DNA from 2 places in the Gordonia phthalatica genome. Region 2 is predicted to be linked to the other one. Evidence: predicted binding sites of a transcription regulator. Region 2 holds the regulator's gene; the other holds the start of a gene.
What was found. The regulator HspR, encoded in region 2, represses chaperone genes until heat shock. The targets are predictions, from matches to a motif close to ANNTGAGTNNNNNNNACTCANNT.
Positions count from the first base shown of each region.

Region 1 (7,771 bases), 110 kb from region 2:
GGCTGATCCCGCTGACCAGCAGGCCGCGGCGCAGGCTGTGACGGAGGCTGCGCGGCGTCTCGTCGTCGGTCACGAAGCGGTGGCCGCGGAAGCTCATGAACACCACGATCGGGATCAGCATCGTGGCGATGATCAGGATCGTCACCGCGCCACCCGGCCCCTGGAACTGCGCCTGTGCCACGTGCACCGTCTGCTTGTCGACCGGCCTCGAGATCAGCTGGGCGAGTGTCATCCGCGACGCCTCGTCGCCGAAGTCCGGTGCCTTCTTCGACCCGTCGACCAGGCCCTTGCGGAGCTGTTCGGCGCCGTCGTCGAGCTGGGTGGCTCCGTCGGCCACCTTGGCGACGCCGTCGTCGATCTTCACCAGACCGGCGGCCAGCTCCGAGGATCCGGCGCTGAGTTCGGCGCCGCCCTCGACGAGGCGGTTCAGTCCGCTGCGGTACTGCGCGTTCGGGTCGGTCAGTTCGGTCGCGATCTGGCGGCTGCCGGCCTTGAGCGCCTTCAGGCCTTCGATGAGTTCGGTGACGGTCGCGAGCTGCGACGAGTTCGGGACCACGGCCTGCGCCTGCTTCAGGAGTCGTTCCACCTCGGCGATCGGGATCTGGCCGGTGAGGCGTTCGATGCCGTCGGCCACCTGGGTGGCGCCGTCACCGAGCTTGTCCGTGCCGCCCTGCAGGGTGACGAGGCCTTCGGAGAGGGTGCCCGCGCCCGCGGCCAGCTTCGCGCTGCCCTCGCGCGCCGAGCGGACGCCGGGACGGAGTTCGTCGTTGATGCCCTCGGCCAGGGTTCCTGCGCCGTCGGACAGCTTCACCGAACCGTCGGCCGCGCTGCGGAGCCCGTCGCCGAGAGTCTGCACGCCGTCGACCAGTCCGCCGACGGTCGTCGCGGCGACGCCCTTGAGGACCGACTGGTAGATCTTCTCCATCGCGGCGCCGCCGATCTGCGAGGCCTTGATGGTGTTGAAGTCGTTGAAGGTGACGGTGATCAGTGCTGGAGCCTCGGCGACGGTCGCGATGGTGCCGAGCGTCTCGCTGAAGTTCGCGGGGATCTCGATCGTGAAGTAGTACTCGCCGGTCGAGAGGCCGCGGACGGCAGTCTGCTCATCGACGAGCTCGAAGCCCAGTGCCTGCGATTCCAGGAGGTTGTCGACGACATTCTTCCCGGCGTCGATCGGCGCACCGTCCTTGATGAACCCGGTGTCGCTGTTGACGATCGCGACCGGCATCTGGTCGACCTTCTTCGTCGGATCCCACAGGACCCACATGTAGACGGCGGCGAGGACCAGCGGAATGGTCACCAGTAGGGCGACGATCAGTCGGACGAGCCGTGATCGCTGCATTTTCGGACGAGGGGGCGCGGTGGTCATGAACTGCTCCGGGATCTCACAAGGGGCGTGTGGGAGGTATCCGGTAAGTGTAATGACTTATTAAACAAAAGCTACTTGTGAGTAACTTTTGTGACGTGAGGCACCGTTGTGGCTCTGGCCAGCATGTTCACACGGAACGACGCCCCGCTCGCGGGTGCGAGCGGGGCGTCGTCGAGTCGTGCTGCCGAAGAATTACTTGGCGGGGACGACCTTGTCCTTGACGGTGACCTCGACCTTGTCGGTCTTGGGGGAGAAGGTGATCTTGCCGTTCTCGAAGGTCGAGACCTTCAGATCGCCCTCGTCGGTCTCGTCGCTGGTCGCGGTGCCGAGCGGGCCTTCCGAGCCACTCTTGCCGTCGGCGGCGGGCTGGCCGGTCTCGTCGCGCTTGACGTTCCAGGCGTCGCGGATCTTGCCCCAGGTGATGTAGGCGGTCGCGTCCGCGTTCTTGGCGGTGATGACGCCGCCGTCGAACTGCTGGAAGATGACGCCGTTCGCGCTGGTGCCCGAGCCCTTCTCGCCGGTCAGCGGCTTGCCGAGATCCTTCTTCTGCTTCTCGGTGGCCGAGCTGTACTTCTTGGCGATGGCGCCCTTCAGCGTCACCTTGGAACCGTCGGCGGCGGTCAGCTCGACCGACTCGCCTGCGTTGGCGCCGGTCTCGCCGGTCTTGTCGCCGCTGGCGTCCGCACCGTCGGTGCTGGTGGCGCCGTCGGTCGCGGTCGCGGCGACGGTGCCGGACGATGCGGAAGCGGCGTCATCGCTGTCGTTGCTGCTGCAACCCACGACGACCGTCGCGGTGAGCGAAGCTGCGGCCACTACCCCGGCCACTCGTCGAGCAACGTGATTCATGAAATCCCCTCTCAGTCCTCATCCAGCAGTCGCTGGGTAGAAAGACCCTAACGCTGTAGACGGGTGTTGCGCAGGGGACTTCGGGGCGGACGGCATCGAAGGGGTGGCGGGTCAAGTGTGACGCGACCGGCGTCATTCGAACGATGTAACGATCAGTGCAGGTCAAGGCTCTGAGGACACTGTCGACGTGGGGTGGTCACCGAATTTCCGTCATCGAAGATTTAATTACCTGACGAACCGGGCCATTCTGGTCGGGTTTCGCGAACCGGTGGCCTCGGCCACCGGTCTGAGCTCCCGACGAGGAGAAGTTTGCGGACCGGCTGCGTTCGGTCGCCTCTCGGCGAAAGGCGCAACGCGGCTCCAGCCGAACGGTATTCCGCGAAGGCAAAGGGTTGAGCCCGGGGGACACGGAACGCAACCGATCCAGCCGGTGCAACGCGGTTGCTTCGGGATCTATTCCGGACGTCGGAAGTCGTCGTCGCGCACGTGTTCCGGGCGTGCCTCGGGCACCACTCGATGCGTCGATCAGCGTGGGACGTTACCGGTCAGGCGGAGGGTCTCCGGGGGTGCGGTGACAGAGGAGTACAGAGAGACCCTCGTGAAATTGCCGGCCTTGGGGGCGAACAGCCAGACCCCGACGGGGCGACTGGCGGTGCGGCCCGTGGCGCAGTCCGGCTTGCAGAGTTTCCGGTGTTCGGTGCCGTACCCGGCCGCCCAGCCGTCGGTCCAGCCGACCCACGCGATGCCAGTGACGTACAGGCCCATGTCGCCGCAAGAGATCGAGGTCAGATCTCTTGGCCGGATCTGTTTGGCGCCCGTGCAGCTCCGAACGACCGTCGTCACTTCATGCTTCCCGTTCGGCGCGGCATCGGCCGAGGCCGATGTGCCGACTGCGGTGGACAGCGTCAAGAACGCTGCCGCCAGGCCCGCACCGAGGATGCGGAAGAACATCGTTCGGATCTGCATCGGCTCAGCGTACTGGCGTTCTCATGAGTAATGAGTGCTTTCGACCGGGTCGACGGGTGTTCGACGTGGGAGGATGTTGGCCCGATCTTCGTGATGACGACGTCACCCGCACGGAGGCGGCGTCGACCGGACCCGTCCGCGCGGATCTGGTCGGCTGCGGAGCGACAGATGTGGATCAATGGATGAACCTCGACGCAATGACCCTGTGGTGCACGATCGCGGCCGCAGCAATCGTCATCGGCGGACTGCAGGTGGTCCAGTTCCTGATCAACCGGAGCGAGACCGCGATGCTGCTATGGGGGATCGCGAAACTGACCGGTGCGGTGGGCGCTGCGCTCCTCGCGGTCCGGGAGATCGTCCCCGACCTCCTATCGGTCACCGTCGGCAACGCATTGATCGTCCTCGCCGTCTCCATCGACGCCGCAGGCGTCGTCGCCTTCAACGTCGCGAAGATCTCTCGAACGGTCCTCGTGTTGCCCCTCGTCGTGATGCTGGTCGGATTCCTCAGCGTGCCGACCATCAACTCCGACATCGCGATGCAGACCTATATCAACGGCGTCTGCGTGTCGGCGGTGCTCGGGTGGGCTGCTGTGCACGCTCACCGCGCGAACTCCCGCGAGCGTCTCGTCTGGCGACGCGGACTGGCGGCGGTGCTGTGGACGTGGGTCGCCACGATGGGCGCGCGGATGGTGTCCAGCATCTGGATTCCGGACGCCACGAACCCGGTCGGGTCCTCACCCGTGCAGTCGATCACCGCGTTGATCCTGTTGGCGCTGGTCGTGATGATCGGCGTCGTCGAGATGCTCGCTTCGCGCGAACGCGTCGACCGCAAACTCGCCCAATCCTTGCGGCACGACCACCAGACGGGCGCGCTCAACCGTGCGGGGTTGGCCGTCGAGGTCGAGCAGCTGACCTCGAAAGCGGATCGCGCGGCGGTCCTCCTGATCGACATCGACGATTTCAAGGCCATCAACGACACCGCCGGGCATCTGGCAGGCGACGCAGCACTCGTCGACCTCACCGACGTCGTGCGGCCGCACCTCGGTGCGCGCGGCATTCTTGCGAGGTTCGGAGGCGACGAATTCTGCGTGGTGATCCCGGGGGCCGATCTCGATGCCGCCGTCGCGGTCGCCGAAGCGATCCGTGACGACGTGAACGACGTGAGGCGGTCTGCCGCATCGTCGGCGGGTTTCACGGTCAGCATCGGCATCTCCGTCGGTGAGCTGCATCAGACCGAGGCGTTCGATCGGATGCTGTCGTCGGCCGACGGCGCGCTGTACGAAGCGAAGCGGTCGGGTCGGAATGCGGTACGCGCGTGCTCTGCAGCGGGCGGTCGGGCACGGGCCGAGTCCACACCTCCCGCCTCGGCCGGTGACGTGATGTCGTCGTGAAACCGCACGTTCCGAGGGGGAATCGCGGCCGCGGTGAGACCTAGTCAACGGACCGATCAGCAGCCGTGCACGCCCGGTCCGGCAGCAGGATCCGGTCTAGAAGCCAGGCCGCGACGGCCATCATCACCAGTGTGTCGAGGTAGTGGCAGGCCATGGCACCGAGGTAGCCGGGGCCACCCCAGGCATTGACGGTGAAGTTCGGGTCCAGGCCGGCGATGATCTGCTCGCCCGCGCGAATCGGGCCGTACAACAGCAGGATCGTCGGGAGCACCGCGGCACCCAGCCGCCACCAGGGACGCGGGCGCTGCCGCACTGTGAGGCGGACTCGTCGTGCGGCTTTCTCTCCGACCGGTAGGAGCAGGGCCGAGCCGCGACGCCCGAGTCGACGCCTACGAATGGCGACCGCGAGTGCGACGACGGCAACGACGACAGCCAGCACCGCGTGGACCGCCCATCCGTCGGTGTCGGCGACCTGCGCTTCAAGAACCGGGGAGCGCTGCAGGTACACAAGCGCACCCTGCGCCACGCCGAGGGCGAAGAGGGCGCCCATCAGGGTGATCAGACGCGCCGACAGACGAGGTGTTGATGCGGGGCGGGACGGTGCAGTGGACATGCCCTTACTGTTCGCCTCGCGGCCGGTTCGTGTCATCCGTCCAGGGGACTGGATTCGCTCTGGTTCTGGGGAGCTAGTGTCCTGCGCCGGGAGTTGCTTTCGGGTTTCTGTGGATCCGATGACCGCCTGGCTGCGTTGCCGTCGGTCGGACACAGCTCGCACCACCTCTGTTTCGCGCACTCGGTCGCGACTGAGTGTGGGAAGCACAAGTGGTGCTACTGGTCGACAAGTGGTGCGGCAGCCTCTCTGCGGGAAAGCGTGTTGCACATCACTCGAAACTCAAACTTAAGCGGAATACGCTCAACCCTGTGTTGGTTGAACGAGTCGTGAGGCAAACATGAGCCTCGTAGACTTAAGTTCAGAATCGCTCTGAACACGACAGACCAACAGAGAGGCGAACCCAGTGGACAGTTTCACCCCCACCACCAAGACTCAGGCTGCACTGCAGGCCGCCGTCCAGGACGCGGCAGCTGCGGGCAACCCCGATGTGCGCCCGGCCCACATCCTCGTCGCACTTCTCGAGCAGACCGACGGCATCGCGTCGCCGCTGCTCAAGGCGGTGGGCGTCGATCCGGTGCGGATCCGCAACGAGGCGAAGAACCTCGTCGACCGCGCACCGACGGTGTCGTCGGCGAGCGCGCAGCCGCAGCTGAGCCGTGAGTCGATCGCGGCGATCACCGCCGCGCAGAAGCTCGCGACCGAACTGACAGACGAGTACGTCTCCACCGAGCATCTGATGGTCGGTCTGGCGACGGGTGAGTCGGACGCAGCCAAGCTCCTCGGCGGAGCCGGTGCGACTCCGGAAGCGTTGCGCGATGCGTTCGTCGCCGTGCGCGGAACCGCACGCGTGACCAGCGAGGACCCGGAATCGACCTACCAGTCGCTGGAGAAGTACTCCACCGACCTCACCAAGCGGGCTCGCGAAGGCGACCTCGACCCGGTGATCGGCCGCGACTCGGAGATCCGTCGCGTGGTGCAGGTGCTGTCGCGCCGCACCAAGAATAACCCGGTGCTCATCGGTGAGCCCGGCGTCGGCAAGACGGCGATCGTCGAAGGGCTGGCGCAGCGTGTCGTCGCCGGCGACGTCCCGGAGTCGTTGCGCGGCAAGACCGTCATCTCGCTCGACCTGGGCTCGATGGTCGCGGGCGCCAAGTACCGCGGCGAGTTCGAAGAGCGGCTGAAGGCCGTGCTCGACGAGATCAAGGCGTCGAACGGGCAGATCATCACGTTCATCGACGAGCTCCACACCATCGTCGGCGCCGGTGCCACCGGCGAATCCGCGATGGACGCAGGCAACATGATCAAGCCGCTGCTCGCCCGCGGTGAGCTGCGTCTGGTCGGTGCGACGACTCTCGAGGAGTACCGCAAGTACATCGAGAAGGACGCTGCGCTCGAGCGCCGCTTCCAGCAGGTCTACGTCGGGGAGCCGTCGGTGGAGGACACCATCGGCATCCTGCGCGGTCTGAAGGACCGGTACGAGGTGCACCACGGTGTGCGCATCACCGACTCGGCGCTGGTCTCGGCCGCGACGCTGTCGGACCGCTACATCACGTCGCGGTTCCTGCCCGACAAGGCCATCGACCTGGTCGACGAGGCCGCGTCGCGCCTCCGGATGGAGATCGACTCGCGCCCCGTCGAGATCGACGAGGTGGAGCGCATCGTCCGTCGCCTCGAAGTGGAGGAGGTCGCCCTGGAAAAGGAGACCGACGCCGCGTCGAAGGAACGACTGGAGGCGCTGCGCCGCGAACTCGCAGACCATCGCGAGAAGCTCAACGAGCTGTCGGCTCGCTGGCAGTCGGAGAAGACCGCCATCGACGCAGTTCGCGACGTCAAGGAGGAGCTGGAACGCCTCCGCGGCGAAGCCGACCGCGCCGAGCGCGACGGTGACCTGGGCAAGGCGGCCGAACTCCGCTACGGCAGGATCCCGAGCCTGGAGAAGGAGCTCGACGCCGCGATCGAGAAGAGCGGCGGCGACCCAGAGACCGGTGACGTGATGCTGCAGGAAGAGGTGGGTCCCGACCAGGTGGCCGAGGTGGTCTCGGCGTGGACGGGCGTGCCCGCGGGCAAGATGCTCGAGGGCGAGACCGCCAAGCTGCTGCGCATGGAGTACGAGCTGGGCAAGCGCGTCATCGGGCAGCTCGACGCGGTGAAGGCCGTGTCGGACGCGGTCCGTCGCGCTCGCGCCGGAGTCGCCGACCCGAACCGGCCGCTGGGTTCGTTCCTGTTCCTCGGCCCCACCGGCACCGGTAAGACCGAGCTCGCGAAGGCCCTCGCCGAGTTCATGTTCGACGACGAACGAGCGATCGTCCGCATCGACATGAGCGAGTACGGCGAGAAGCACAGCGTCGCGCGGCTCGTCGGCGCCCCTCCCGGCTACGTCGGCTACGAGGCAGGCGGTCAGCTGACCGAGGCCGTGCGTCGTCGCCCGTACTCGGTGGTCCTGTTCGACGAGGTCGAGAAGGCCCACCCGGACGTCTTCGACGTGCTGCTGCAGGTCCTCGACGAGGGGCGTCTGACCGACGGTCAGGGACGCACGGTGGACTTCCGCAACACCATCCTCATCCTGACGTCCAACCTGGGCGCCGGCGG
Region 1 is NZ_CP011853.1:3,845,677-3,853,447, reverse strand. Features, by position in the region: gene ACH46_RS18155 (YhgE/Pip family protein) at 1-1,366, opposite strand, end outside; gene ACH46_RS18150 (LGFP repeat-containing protein) at 1,559-2,212, opposite strand; gene ACH46_RS18145 (hypothetical protein) at 2,738-3,178, opposite strand; gene ACH46_RS18140 (GGDEF domain-containing protein) at 3,361-4,569, shown strand; gene ACH46_RS18135 (hypothetical protein) at 4,610-5,182, opposite strand; gene clpB (ATP-dependent chaperone ClpB) at 5,586-7,771, shown strand, end outside.
Region 1: clpB (ATP-dependent chaperone ClpB) is a predicted target of HspR. The motif match lies at 5,518-5,540, and genes of this name have one in related genera.

Region 2 (7,771 bases):
CACCCGGATGACGCGGGTCTCAGCGAACTCATTGGCGATGACGATGGGCTCGCCCGTCGCTTGCGCGAGCAGGCTCTCTCGTTCGCGCAACGCGTCCGCCGCCGCCTGCCGATCTTCTGCACTGCCTTCCCATTCGAGATTCGCCATCAGTGCCTCACAGGAAGATCGCCAGGTTCTGCATGCGCAGAACCGACTCATCGACGGCGATGTGCCTACGAGCCAGAAGCCAACGCCCATCGACACGGCGAAGCAGGTCCTCGCGGCCCGCGGAGACGAATGCGGCCTCACGGACGTCGCCGCGGCTGCGGAACAGCAGCATCGCGGAGTCGACGACCAACTCGTCCTCGTTCTCGGTGGCGAAGGTCCGCACGTTTCCGAGGTGGTGCCTGAGTCGGGACGGCGGATCTTCGGTCCAGGCGTGCTCGGTCGCAAACCGCGCGATGCGGCGGCTCAGCGAGTACTTGTTCTCGTCGAAGTGAGCCATGCCGGGCGCCGTGTCGTAGCCGGATCCGAGCGCCGTGGTGACCTTCACCGGCATGTAGTAGTGGATGTCGTCGGTCAGGACACCGAGCCAATCCGTGTAACGCTGCTCGTCGAGCATGTAGGTCTCGTCGACCAGCCAGCGATGGGCTTGCAGGTGACGGGCATCGTCGAACGGCAACGTCGCACCGGCGCGCACCGTCGTGGATGCGTAGCCGCCGAGTTGTGAACGACCGCCGTCGATCGGGTAGTAGGTGGTCATCGGCTCACAGCCTCCTGATTCGATGTCGGTTCGGTGGTCGCGTCCCCGCAGGGCGAATCGCAGGTGGTCCCCCCGACGTTGCCGCGGACTAGGCCGCCTATCGACACGGCGTCGACCTCGTTCGGCTCGCGTTCGAGGTAGTCGACCCACCGTTCCAGCAGATGCCGCTGGTTGTATTCGCCGTAGCCCACATGTGCTTCACCGGGACCGGCGAACTCGTCCGGCCCGAGGGCGGGAACCACCGGTGAGCCGTCTATCTTCATGCCCATCCGACTGTTCAGGTGGAGGCGCCGCGCCATCGATCCGGCCGCAGTGTTGGTCAGCGACACCCAGTTCTCGACGTCGTCCTGCTCGAACATTCCGGTGCTGCCGAAGCACATCAGGTAGGCCTTGTACGACAGCGCCTTGAACTCCTCCGGAGCGTCCTTGTCGACGACGAACCAGGAGAGGACTTCGGTCTCGTTCTCGCTGATCGGCTGCCACTGGCGAAGAGTCAGGAAGGGCAGGACCTCGTCGCTGTGCTCCTCCACTTTCGGCCAGTTGTGGACCAGGCTGATGTTCGGGAAGATCGACGCCGCCGAGACCATGAATCCGTTCTCGCCGATCACCTTGAGCTGCTCCGGCGACCAGGTCTCCTTCATGCGTTCGATCATCTCGTCGGGGTAACCGACGTAACGCATGCTGTCCTCGAAGCTGCCGGGGGGCAGCTTGTACGTGGTGCCGCCACCGTTGCCGGCCCAGTACGTGTTGCCGTCCTTACGCTTCTCCGCCTTCGGTTCACGGAAGAGCCCGATCTCCACGACGCTCGTGTGTGTCTGAGGCGTGTGGTACATGTCGCCCGCAAAGTTCTCGGCGCCGATCTTCCAGTTGGCCTTGATCCTCCACCGCTGAGGACCGCGCATCTCCAGGCCGCCCTTGCTCTGCTTGGTGTAGTAGTCCAAGTAGAAGGCGAAATCGCCGAGGTAGTCCTTCAACGACTCCGCGTTCGGATCGAGGCTGATGAAGATGAGTCCGTTGTAGCTGTCGATCGACGGTGCAGGCAGCAGCGTCTGCCCCTTCTTTGCGAAGCCCTCCTCGCCGCCGTACGCCTCCTGGTGAAACGGAAGACCGATGATGCGACCGTCGTTGCGGTACGACCAGCCGTGGTACGGGCATCGGAAGTGCGAGGCGTTGCCCATCTCTGCACGGCAGACCTGCATGCCGCGATGCAGGCACATGTTGAACATGGCGCGCACTTCGCCCTTGCTGTCCCTACTGACGATGAACGAGTCGTCCAGGACACGACGGACCACGTAGTCGCCGACGTCCGGGATCTCCGATTCGTGTGCAACGAACTGCCAGGAACGACTGAACAATCGTCCCTTCTCCAGCTCGAAGATCTCCTTGTCGTTGTAGATGTGCGCGGGGATCATCCCTGCACGCACAGCTTCGAACGTGGCGGAGTGGTCAGTCATACTTCCTCCATCAGTCTCTGATTTACAGATATGCATTCTGCCTGACAGAGATTCGTGATGCAAGCGTTCTTGTTCACCCGGTGCGACCCACACCACATTCAGGCGCGTCGACCTGCGCAGACGCGGCCCGCAGCGATGCAAAAAGGGCCGTCGACAGCTTCCGTCGACGGCCCTTGTTTCTGCTCTTCAGAGCAAGCTAGTCCTTCCGGCCACCCGCCAGGATCACCAGCGCACCGCCGAGCAGCGACATGTTCTTGACGAACTGCACCTGCTGCATCTTGCGCTGCATCGGGTCGTCGATCTCCCAGAAGCCGTGGCCGGCGAATGTGGTCGGGACCAGCGACGCGGCGATGAGGCCGGCACCCGTACGGGCGCCGAGACCGGTCGCGACCATCGCACCGCCGACGACCATCGCGGCACCGTTGGCGCGGACGATGGTGTCGTTGTCGAGCGGCACCGGCACCACACTGCGGACCTGGTCGAGCAGCGGTGCGGCGGCGTCGACGCGACCGCCCGGCTCGGTGGCGGCGTCGTACCCGAGCATCATGTACGGGATGCCGGTGAGGGCTCGGCCTGCGGCGTGAAGAAGGCGCATGCGGGTGTCCTTTCGAGGTGGGAACTGCTGGAAGCGAGGGTACCGGCAGCACAGCGCCGCCGACACGAGTGTCGGCGGCGCTGTGGTGGTCGGACCGGCCGGGTCAGCGGGTGCGCTTGCTCCGCGGCTGCCAGACGACGAGCGCGTTGGTCCGGGGAACCGGAACCAGCTCGCCGTGGCGGGCGCGCGTGGCGTGCTCCAGTTGGTGGACGAGGTCGTCGACCCGCTTGTGCAGGGCCTCCACCTCGTCACTCAATTCGATGATCCGCTTGATGCCCGCGAGGTTGACGCCCTCGTCCTGCGAGAGACGCTGGATCTCGCGGAGCATCTCGACGTCGCGGTTCGAGTACCGGCGACCGCCGCCGCGCGTGCGCTGCGGGGTCACGAGCCCGAGCCGGTCGTACGTGCGGAGCGTCTGGGCGTGCATGCCCGCCAGTTCCGCCGCCACCGAGATCATGAACGTGGCCGCGTCCGCGACCTCGTCACTCCTGCGTCGTTCGTTGCCTGCCATGGGTCATTCACCGCCCCCATCCGGCGCGGGGGTCGAAGCCGCTTGCGCGTTCGGCCTCCGCGTACTGCTTCATCGCTGCGGTCGCAGCGTCGTCGAGCGAGGTCGGGACCGCCACCTTCACGGTGACGAGCAGGTCGCCCGAGCCGCCCGACCGCTTCGGAACGCCACGCCCCTTGAGGCGCAGCGTACGCCCGTCGGACGTCCCCGCCGGGATCTTGACGCCGACGGAGCCGTCGAGCGTCGGGACCGAGACGGTGGCTCCGAGGACCAGTTCGGAGATCGACACCGGCAGTTCGACGCGGAGGTCGTTGCCGCTGCGGGTGAAGACCTTGTCGGCCAGCACGTGAACCGTCACGTACAGATCGCCCGACGGCGCACCGCGCATGCCGGCCTCGCCCTGTCCGGCGAGGCGGATCCGTTGACCGTCTTCGACGCCCTGCGGGACGCGGACGTTGATGGTCCGCGGACGCACGGTGATGCCGGAGCCCTGGCAGTCGGGGCACTGGTCGTCGATCTTGGTGCCGGTGCCCTGGCAGTCGGGGCAGGGTTCGGAGAAGCCGAAGTGTCCCTGGCTGCGGTTGACGAAGGCGGTGCCGTTGCAGGTGGGGCAGGTGCGCGGGCTGGTGCCCGGCTTCGCCCCGCTGCCGTGGCAGTTGGTGCACGGGGAGGGGCTCGTGACGCGCAGTGTCACCTTGGATCCCTGGACCGCATCGCGGAAGGCGAGCGTGGTCTCGGTCTCGAGGTCGTTGCCGCGCCGCTGACGGGTGCCACCGCCCGCGGACCGGCCGCGTCCACCGAGGAGGTCGCCGAACAGGTCGCCCAGTCCGCCGCCCCCGCCGGCCGCACCACCGCCGCCGAAGAGGTCGCCGATGTCGAATCCGCCGGTGCTGCCACCGGAACCGCCGAAGCCGCCGCCCCCGAAACCGCCGTTGCCGCCGCGGAAGCGACCGCTGGCCATCAGGCTGCGGGCCTCGTCGTACTCCTTGCGCTTGCTCTCGTCGGCCAGCACGCTGTGTGCTTCCGACACCTTCTTGAATCGTTCCTCGGCCGCCTTGTCGCCCGGGTTGGCATCCGGGTGCAGCTCGCGGGCGAGCTTCCGGTAGGCCTTCTTGATCTGGTCGGCGGTGGCGTCGGAAGAAACGCCGAGGTCCGCGTAGAAATCGCGTTCCAGCCATTCACGCTGTACTGCCATCAGACGTCACCTCCTGAAAAAGTCTGTGGTTGTGATGTGCCGCTCCTGGTTTGAGGTGCACGGGTCCGCAGGTGTGTGAGTGCAGCGGCGACGGGGCCGCGGCGGGCGCGAACCCGTCCGCGGCCCCGCGCGCACATCACTGTTCCGGTGCGGGTGCCGGATCTGTGACCGTCACGACGGCGTGGCGGATCACCTTGTCGCCCAGGCGGTAGCCCACCTGGTAGACGTTGCCGATGACCGGAGTGTCGCCACTCCCGTCGTTCTGCACTGCTTCGTGGAGTTCGGGATCGAACGCCTCTCCCGGCTCCGCGAACTTCGCCAGCTTCTCCCCCGCCAGGACGTCGCCGAGCTTGTCGGCGAACGCCCGCAGCGGGCCCGTCTCGAGATCGCCGTGCGCGCGGGCACGGTCGAGGTCGTCGAGGATCGGCAGCAGCTTCTTGACGAGGATCTCCTTGCCGCGGTCGACGGCTTGGAGCTGTTCCTCGGCGCTGCGCCGACGGAAGTTGTTGAACTGAGCGCGTTCCCGCTGAAGCGCCTCGGTCAGCTCTGCGACCTGTGCGTCAGCGTTGCTCGCCTGATCACCGTTCGTCTCGTCGGCGACGGCTTCGTCACCGGCGGGCTGGGCCGCCGCGTCGTCCGCGGCGCCCCCGTCCTGTCCGGCATCGGTGTGTCCGGCGTCCGCGGCGGTGCGCGGCTCACCCGTCTCGGGGTCGATCCGCCGGTTGTCGGTCACGGTGACCGGCTCGTCGACGTTCTCCTCGGGATTGGTCACTTGGACTCACCCTCGGCAGGATCGTCCACGACCTCGGCGTCGACGACGTCGTCGGCGCCGGCGTCACCGGCGGCCGCGGCACTCTCGCCCTCGGCCTGAGCGCTGGCGTAGATCGCCTGGCCCATCTCCTGGGAGACCTCCGACAGCTTCTCGACGGCGCTGCGGACGGCAGCGGTGTCGGTGCCCTTCAGCGCCTCCTTGGCGTCGGCGACGGCCGATTCGACCTTCTCCTTGACGTCGGCCGGAACCTTGTCGTCGTTCTCCTTGAGGAACTTCTCGGTCTGGTTGACCAGCGACTCCGCCTGGTTGCGGGTCTCGGCCTCCTCGCGGCGAGCGCGATCCTCTTCGGCGTGTGCCTCGGCGTCCTTCACCATGCGGTCGATCTCGTCCTTCGAGAGGCCCGAGCCGTCCTGGATCCGGATGCTGTTCTCCTTGCCGGTGCCCTTGTCCTTCGCGGTGACGTGCACGATGCCGTTGGCGTCGATGTCGAAGGTCACCTCGATCTGCGGGACACCCTGCGGAGCCGGTGCGATGCCGCCGAGCTCGAACGAACCGAGCAGCTTGTTGTGCGACGCGATCTCGCGCTCACCCTGGTACACCTGGATCTGCACCGACGGCTGGTTGTCCTCAGCGGTGGTGTAGGTCTCCGAGCGCTTGGTCGGGATGGTGGTGTTGCGCTCGATCAGCTTGTGCATGACGCCGCCCTTGGTCTCGATGCCGAGGGACAGCGGGGTCACGTCGAGCAGCAGCACGTCCTTGACCTCGCCGCGCAGGACGCCGGCCTGGAGCGCTGCACCCACCGCGACGACCTCGTCGGGGTTGACGCCCTTGTTCGGCTCCTGACCGCCGGTCAGCTCCTTGACCAGGTCGGTGACCGACGGCATACGGGTGGAGCCGCCGACCAGGACGACGTGGTCGATGTCGCCGACAGAGATGCCCGCATCCTTGATCACGGCCTGGAACGGCTTGCGGGTGCGATCCAGCAGGTCACTGGTGATCTTCTGGAACTCGCTGCGCGAGAGCTGCTCGTCGAGGAAGAGCGGGTTCTTGTCCGCGTCGACGGTGATGTACGGCAGGTTGATCGAGGTGCTCTGCGAGGCGGAGAGCTCAATCTTCGCCTTCTCCGCGGCCTCGCGCAGACGCTGCATGGCCATCTTGTCCTTGGTGAGGTCGATGCCCGACGACGCCTTGAACTTGTCGACCAGCCATTCCACGACGCGCTCGTCCCAGTCGTCGCCGCCCAGGTTGTTGTCACCCGAGGTGGCGCGAACCTCGACGACACCGTCGCCGATCTCCAGCAGCGAGACGTCGAAGGTGCCGCCGCCGAGGTCGAAGACCAGGATGGTCTGTTCCTTCTCGCCCTTGTCGAGGCCGTACGCCAGTGCGGCGGCGGTGGGCTCGTTGACGATGCGCAGCACGTTGAGGCCGGCGATCTGGCCGGCTTCCTTGGTGGCCTGACGCTGCGAGTCGTTGAAGTACGCCGGGACGGTGATGACCGCGTCGGTGACGTCCTCGCCCAGGTAGGCCTCGGCGTCGCGCTTCAGCTTCATCAGCGTGCGGGCGCTGATCTCCTGCGGGGTGTACTTCTTGTCGTCGATAGCGACGGTCCAGTCGGTGCCCATGTGGCGCTTGACCGAACGGATGGTGCGGTCGACGTTGGTGACCGCCTGGTTCTTGGCGGGCTGGCCGACCAGGACCTCGCCGTTGCGCGCGAACGCGACGACCGACGGGGTGGTGCGGGAGCCTTCGGCATTGGCGATGACGGTGGGTTCGCCACCTTCGAGCACCGACACCACGGAGTTGGTGGTGCCGAGGTCGATTCCGACAGCACGTGACATGTGTGTTCCTCCTAGTTCCGGCTCGTCCGTTGATAGGCCGGGTAGTTCTTGGGGCCGTTTAGGCCTGCGTGGTCTTGCGAAACCTCAGCGCCTGCGACTCAGGTTTAGTCGAGGTTCTGATCGACGTCAACCTTGTTGAGCGCTTGACACTCAAGTTTCTCGATCGGTTCAACTCCACGCAGGGGCGTTTCATTCCACGAAGTTGAGCGGATATCGCTCAATCTTGCGTGAGGCTCGTCACTGCGACACGTCCACTAGGGTGTGCGACTAGAACGTGTTACAGATTTCGAGATCGAGAACGGAAGCACCCAATGGAGATCAGAGAAGCCATGCTGGCCACCGCCGAGAAGTCGCCGACCGCGGTCGCGGATCACGACAGGACCGCATGGCTGGCGCTGTTCGACGACGGCGGGCTCGTCAACGACCCCGTCGGCTCCGCACCGCACCGCGGAAGCGAGGAGCTCGGCGCCTTCTACGACACTTTCATCGCCCCCAACACCGTCGTCTTCCACCCGGAGCACGACATCGTCTGCGGCGACACCGTGGTCCGCGATCTGACCCTCGAGATCCAGATGGCCGACGGCGTCACCCTCCTGGTGCCCGCTCACCTGCGGTACGTGCTCGCCTCGCCGAGCCGGATCGCCGGGCTGTACGCGCACTGGGAACT
Region 2 is NZ_CP011853.1:3,953,023-3,960,793, forward strand. Features, by position in the region: gene ACH46_RS18600 (hypothetical protein) at 1-147, opposite strand, end outside; gene ACH46_RS18605 (3-phenylpropionate/cinnamic acid dioxygenase subunit beta) at 155-742, opposite strand; gene ACH46_RS18610 (Rieske 2Fe-2S domain-containing protein) at 739-2,196, opposite strand; gene ACH46_RS18615 (DoxX family membrane protein) at 2,393-2,791, opposite strand; gene ACH46_RS18620 (heat shock protein transcriptional repressor HspR) at 2,895-3,302, opposite strand; gene dnaJ (molecular chaperone DnaJ) at 3,310-4,494, opposite strand; gene grpE (nucleotide exchange factor GrpE) at 4,631-5,266, opposite strand; gene dnaK (molecular chaperone DnaK) at 5,263-7,104, opposite strand; gene ACH46_RS18640 (nuclear transport factor 2 family protein) at 7,416-7,771, shown strand, end outside.